Sagittula stellata E-37: one gene and its partner. The main gene of each other region encodes a partner of the protein of the gene in region 2 in a complex. Links are inferred from orthologs where the notes say so. Each region holds a gene or a part of one and is shown on either strand. Other genes may lie near its edges.

What was found.
Region 1: the proteins of xseA (region 2) and ABFK29_RS17490 are in contact, whole or in part, in a cryo-EM structure (PDB 8TXR), measured with the Escherichia coli proteins. The link is inferred for Sagittula stellata E-37 from one-to-one orthologs.

The regions. Positions count from the first base shown.
Region 1 is NZ_CP155729.1:3,665,795-3,669,050, reverse strand. The notes cover bases 41-2,980. They hold ABFK29_RS17490 (exodeoxyribonuclease VII small subunit), read left to right. Parts: upstream 41-1,359; coding sequence 1,360-1,602; downstream 1,603-2,980. Other genes in these bases: dxs (1-deoxy-D-xylulose-5-phosphate synthase), read left to right, coding at 2,591-2,980; ABFK29_RS17485 (polyprenyl synthetase family protein), read left to right, coding at 1,602-2,510; ABFK29_RS17495 (histone deacetylase family protein), read left to right, coding at 437-1,363; ABFK29_RS17500 (response regulator), read left to right, coding at 41-395. In the rest of the region: more of ABFK29_RS17500, read left to right, coding at 1-40; more of dxs, read left to right, coding at 2,981-3,256. UniProt on the Escherichia coli protein: Bidirectionally degrades single-stranded DNA into large acid-insoluble oligonucleotides, which are then degraded further into small acid-soluble oligonucleotides.
Region 2 is NZ_CP155729.1:1,643,776-1,646,911, reverse strand. The notes cover bases 1-2,820. They hold xseA (exodeoxyribonuclease VII large subunit), read right to left. Parts: upstream 2,272-2,820; coding sequence 730-2,271; downstream 1-729. Other genes in these bases: purD (phosphoribosylamine--glycine ligase), read left to right, coding at 2,435-2,820; phaR (polyhydroxyalkanoate synthesis repressor PhaR), read right to left, coding at 48-593. Outside these bases: more of purD, read left to right, coding at 2,821-3,136. UniProt on the Escherichia coli protein: Bidirectionally degrades single-stranded DNA into large acid-insoluble oligonucleotides, which are then degraded further into small acid-soluble oligonucleotides.

The DNA of each region.
Region 1 (3,256 bases), 2.0 Mb from region 2 along the record:
TTGCCAAGCCGTTCGAGCCGAAGGAGCTGCTGCTCAGGATCAACGCGATCCTGCGGCGCATGCCGGAACCCGCCGCTCAGGAAACCGCTCCGAAGCTCATGACGCTTGGCGCGGTCCGCTACGACATCGAGCGCGGTGAAATGTGGCGTGGCGAAGAGATCGTGCGCCTGACCGCGACCGAAGCGCAGCTCATGCGTATCTTTTCCGCCAAGCCGGGTGAGGCGCTGAGCCGCACAAGGCTTGTCGAGGAACTGGGCCGTGACAAGGGGCAGGCACAAGAGCGCGCGGTGGACGTGCAGATCACCCGTTTGCGGCGCAAGCTGGAAAGCGATCCGAAGCAGCCGCGCTATCTGCAGACGGTGCGCGGCGCCGGATACATGCTTGCACCTGACTAACGCACGGCTACGCTTCTCAGGTGAATTCGAGGGAGAGCGTCATGACGACCGCACTGATAACCCATGCCGATTGCCTTGAGCATGTGACACCGGATGGCCATCCGGAACGCGTGGCCCGGCTGGAACATGTCCTGCACGCGTTGCAGGCGCTCGACCTGCACCGCGTTACGGCGCGCGAAGCTACGGACGAGGAACTCCGCCGGGTGCATCCACAACGCTACATAGACCGGATCGTCGCGGCCGAACCCGGGCAGGGTATTGCCCAGCTGGATGCCGACACGTGGATGTCGAGGGGGTCCGTCCGGGCCGCACGGCTTGCGGCGGGGGCCGGGATCCAGGCTGTCGACATGGTCATGGGAGGCGAGGCGCAGAACGTCTTCTGCGCAACCCGCCCGCCGGGCCACCACGCGGAGACGGAAACGCCCATGGGCTTCTGTCTGTTCGGCACGGCGGCGCTTGCGGCGAAACATGCTCTGGATGTGCACGGGCTGGAACGGGTTGCGGTGGTCGATTTCGACGTGCACCACGGCAACGGCACGCAGGACCTGTTGTGGAACGAGGCGCGCAGCCTGTTCATCACCTCGCAGCAGATGCCGCTCTGGCCCGGTACGGGACGCCCCGAAGAACGCGGCGCGCACGACAACGTCATGAACCTGCCGTTGCCGCCCGAAAGCGGCGGCGCGGAAATGCGCGCCCGGTACGAGAACGATGCCTTTCCACGCCTTCGGGACTTTGCGCCGGAGTTGCTGATCATCTCGGCCGGGTTCGACGCGCACCAGGACGACCCGCTCGCCAACCTCAACTGGACCGTGGACGACTTCCGCTGGGTGACGCGTGCGCTGTGCGACATCGCGGCAGAGACGGCCGGCGGGCGCGTGGTCTCGACTTTGGAAGGCGGGTATGATCTTGCGGGCCTGAGTGCGTCGGCGAAGGCGCATGTCGAAGTCCTGATGGAGGCGGGTTCATGAGCGACCAACCTGTGAACGAGATGAGCTTTGAGCAGGCCATGGCAGAGCTGGAGCGTGTCGTGGGCGCACTGGAGCGTGGCGACGTGGCTTTGGAAGACTCGATCAAGCTGTATGAACGCGGCGCGGAATTGCGCAAGCGCTGCGACCAGAAGCTGAAGGAAGCCGAGGAAAAGGTCGCGGCGATCACGCTCGACGGCGACGGCAATCCCGTGGGGACGAAGCCGGTCGAGGGTCTCTGATGACGGACGCCGCCGGACAGGAGCGGACAGGGGACATTGCGCCGCTCGGGTTCGAGGCGGCGCTTGCCCGCGCCGCAGAGCTGGCGAACGGCCAGATTTCCTACGCCTTGTCGGGTGTGCCCGGGCCGGTGGCCGCGGCGATGCGCTATGCGGTCGAGGGCGGCAAGGCTCTGCGGGCCTTCATGGTGATCGAGGGCGCGCGACTGTTCGACATCGACCGGCAGCACGCGGCGCCTGCGGCGGGGGCCATCGAGGCATTGCACGCCTACAGTCTGGTTCACGACGATCTGCCGTGCATGGACGATGACGATATGCGGCGCGGAAAGCCGACCGTGCACCGCAAGTGGGACGAAACCACGGCGGTACTGGCCGGCGATGCGCTGCAGGCCCTGGCCTTCCAGTTGGTGACGCACACGGCCTGTCCTGCGGACCGCCGCCTGGAACTTGTCGCGGGGCTTGCTACGGCGGCGGGGTTGCGGGGCATGGTCGGCGGTCAAGCGCGCGATATCGCCGCCGAGAGCGCACAGACCCCGCTGACGCTGGAAGAGATCACCGCCCTTCAGGCCGGCAAGACCGGCGCGCTGATCTCATGGTCCTGCGGGGCGGGCGCCGTGATGGCGGGGCAAAGCACCGGCCCCCTGCGACGCTACGGTGACTGCCTTGGCCTCGCGTTCCAGATCTGGGACGACGTGCTGGACGTGGAAGGCGATGCCGCCACGGTCGGCAAGGCAGTGGGCAAGGACGCCGATCGCGGAAAGGCGACCTTCGTCAGCCTGCTCGGGATGGAGGGCGCGAAGGCGCGGGCTCAGGAACTCGTGCACGAAGCCTGCACTTCCCTCGACCTATACGGAGACGCGGCAGACGCCTTGCGGGACGCCGCCCGCTTCGTTATCTCGCGGCGGAACTGACGCACGCCGTCCTTTGCCCGGGCCTTGACGCCCAAGTGCCCTACATGGACGTTGAGCCAAGAGAGGACCCAGTCCGCACCATGCCCGATACCACGTCCGACACCCGTCCGAACCGCCCCGAGACGCCCTTGCTCGACCGGGTTCATAACCCTGCCGACCTCAAGCAGTTCTCCGACGCGGAGTTGAAGCGCGTGGCGCAGGAGTTGCGGGAAGAGACGATCTCTACCGTGTCGGAAACCGGCGGTCACCTCGGCGCCGGTCTGGGTGTGATCGAGCTGACCGTGGCGCTGCATTCGGTCTTTGACGCACCGCGCGACAAGATCATCTGGGATGTGTCGCACCAGTGTTACCCGCACAAGATCCTGACCGGGCGGCGCGACCGCATCCGGACCCTTCGGCAGAAGGACGGTCTGTCGGGGTTCACCAAGCGTTCGGAGTCGCCCTACGATCCGTTCGGGGCGGCGCATTCGTCCACTTCGATTTCCGCCGCGCTGGGATTTGCCGTCGCGCGTGATCTGGGGGGGGCGTGCGACACCGGTCACGGTGACGCCATTGCGGTGATTGGGGACGGTGCAATGAGCGCCGGTATGGCCTTTGAGGCGCTGAACAACGCCGGCCACCTGAAGAAACGCTTGATCGTCATCCTGAACGACAACGAGATGAGCATAGCGCCGCCGACCGGCGCGTTGTCCTCCTACCTGACCCGGCTGTATGCCGAGGCGCCGTTTCACGACCTGAAGGCCGCC
Region 2 (3,136 bases):
GCGCGCACCGGTCATCCCGGCAGGCGCGCCTTCGATGGAACACCGCTTTACTTGTCCAGCTTCGACAGCTTCTTCTGCAGTTCCGCCAGCTGTTTCTTTATGTCGTCCAGATCGTCGCCACCATTGGCCGGCGTTTCCATCGTCGGACCGGTGGAACCGGCGACCCCGCCTGTCATCGCTTTCAGGAATGCCTCCTGCTGCGCCTGCATTGCCTCAAGGCTCTTGGCCATGGACGGGTTCATGTTGCCCATGTTCTCCACCCACTTGGACTGGCTGTCGCGAAACATCTCGAAGGTCTGGGCAAGGAACTGCGGGACCGAACTGGTGGCCTGCGTCGTGTAGCTGCGCACCAGATCGGTCAGCACGTTGATCGGCAGAACGGACTCGCCCTTGCTTTCATGCTCTGCAACGATCTGCAGAAGGTACTGCCGGGTGAGGTCATCGCCTGACTTCAGGTCGACGATCTGCACGTCCCGCCCATCACGAATGAACCCAGCGATATCCTCCAGCGTCACGTAGTCGGAGGTCTCGGTATTGTACAGGCGCCGACTGGCGTAACGCTTGATCAAAAGCGGTTTTTGGGTCTCGGCCACGGGTTCCCCCTCCTCCGGAAAATGCAGCGATGCAGCAAAGCCTATGCGAGCGCAGAAGAAAAGGAAACCCTTCTATGAGCAGGGCTTCCATGCGCTGAAAGCGTGACGTGGCAGGAGGTTAAGGCCGGCGCAACGCTCAGAACAGGCTGCCTTGCTCCGGTGGCTTCCGTTTTGCCTTGCGGCGCGCGGGGGCCGCCCCGCCAAGTTTCATGCGCCCGTCGGAGAATTCCACTTCCAGCCCAGTCGCCTCATCGGCGGCGGCGCGGCTGGTGACGACCCCGCTGTCCGACCAGACGACGGCAAAGCCCCGTTCCAGAGTGGCGCGATACGACAGTGTCTCTGCGAGGCGGGCAAGGGCCTCCAGTCGTTGGCGCGTGTCTTGGATGCGGGCCGCCTGCGCCGCATCCAGTCGCTGGGACAACCGGTCCAACCGTTCGCGCCCGGTTCCGATGTCGCGCAGTATGGCGCGGGGGGACAGGCGTGCGGCCCGGGCCTCCAGCGTGTCCCGCCGCACCTTTACGGCCCGCGCCAGTGCCGGCCCGAGGCGGGCGGACCGTTCGTCCATCCTCCCGCGTTCCACTGACACGGCACGGCGCAGGATCGCAGGCCGCAACGACCCGACCGTTTCCGTCAACCGCAAACGCTGTCGGTCCACAGCGCGGGTCAGCGCCGCAGGCAGTCGGTCGCCCATGACATCCAGCCGTTGCCGAGGTCCTTCGACCAGTTCCTCCGGGCGCGGTAGCGCTCGGGCAAGATCGCGCAGCCGCTGCCCGCGATGCTCGACCCGAAGCCCCATGGCGCGGGTCATTCGTGCGCCAAAGTCCCGGATCTGTGCCGCAAGTTCCATCCGCACGGGCACCGCCAGTTCCGCGGCGGCGCTCGGGGTCGGCGCCCGCCGGTCAGAAACGAAATCGATCAGCGTGGTGTCCGTCTCGTGCCCCACCGCGGAAATCAACGGAATGTGCGAAGCGGCTGCCGCGCGTGCGACGACCTCCTCGTTGAACCCCCAAAGATCCTCGACGGATCCGCCGCCCCGCGCCACGATCAGCAGGTCCGGTCGCGGCAGGGTGCCACCCGGCTGGAAGCGGTTGAACCCTTCGATGGCCCGGGCCACCTCCGGCGCGCAGGCCGCGCCCTGCACCGCCACCGGCCAGATCAGCACCTTGCGCGGGAACCGGTCACGCAGGCGGTGCAGGATATCACGGATGACCGCGCCCGAGGGAGAGGTCACGACACCGATGATCTCCGGAAGATAAGGCAAGGGTTTCTTTCGCCCGGCGTCGAACAGCCCCTCTGCCGCCAGCGCCGCTTTGCGCTTTTCCAGCATCGCCATCAAGGCGCCCGCGCCCGCCGGACGGATGTCTTCGAGCACGATCTGGTACTTCGACTGCCCCGGGAAGGTGGTCAGCCGCCCAGTGGCCACCACCTCCATCCCCTCTTCAGGCTGGGTCTGCAAGCGCGATGCGACGCCCTTCCACATCACCCCTGAAATCACCGACCGGTCGTCCTTGAGATCCAGATACACATGGCCCGACCGCGGCCGCGACACGCGGCCCACCTCGCCGCGCACCCTGACGAAACCGAACTCCCCTTCGATCACGCGCTTCACCGCGCCCGAAAGCTCGGAAACCGAGAATTCCGGCGTGTTGCCGTTCGTGCCGTCGTCGATCAGGTCCATGTCACGCTCTCTTGCCCTCACTTCGCCGGAACCTTAAAGCACCCGTAAACCGATCAAAAGCGCCCCCGTCCTTCATCTTGGTGACAAATACCTCGGGGGTCCGGGGGCCGGCCCCCGGTCCCACCACGGCTATCCGCCCCGACCGCAACACTGGAGCACGCCCATGAACATCCTCATCCTCGGCAGCGGCGGACGAGAACACGCCTTGGCATGGGCCGCCCTGCAGAACCCGAAATGCGACAAGCTGATCGTCGCGCCGGGCAATGCGGGCATTGCGAAGATCGCGGAATGTGCCCGGATCGATATTGAGGACGGTGGCGTGGTGGTCGAGTTCGCCTCGGATAACGCCATCGACCTGGTGATTGTCGGACCGGAGGCGCCACTTGCCGCGGGTGTCGCCGATCGTCTGAGGGAGGCCGGCCTGTCGGTCTTCGGCCCGTCAGCCGCGGCGGCCAGGCTCGAGGCTTCCAAAAGCTTCACCAAGGAAATCTGCGATGCCTGCGGCGCACCTACAGCAGCCTACGGCCATTTCACCGACCTCGATGCAGCAAAAGCCCATATTCGTGGAGGAAGGGCCCCGGTCGTGGTCAAGGCGGACGGTCTGGCCGCCGGCAAGGGCGTCATCATCGCGGAAACCCTGGAAGACGCCTGCGCTGCCGTCGATGACATGTTCGGTGGCGCCTTCGGCGGTGCGGGCGCCGAAGTGGTGATCGAGGAGTTCATGACCGGCGAAGAGGCGTCTTTCTTCGTCCTGGTCGACGGCGAAACCTGCCTGCCGGTCGGAACGGCGCAAGACCACAAGCGTGTCGGCGAAGGCGATACCGGCCCGAACACGGGCGGTATGGGCGCCTATTCCCCCGCCCCG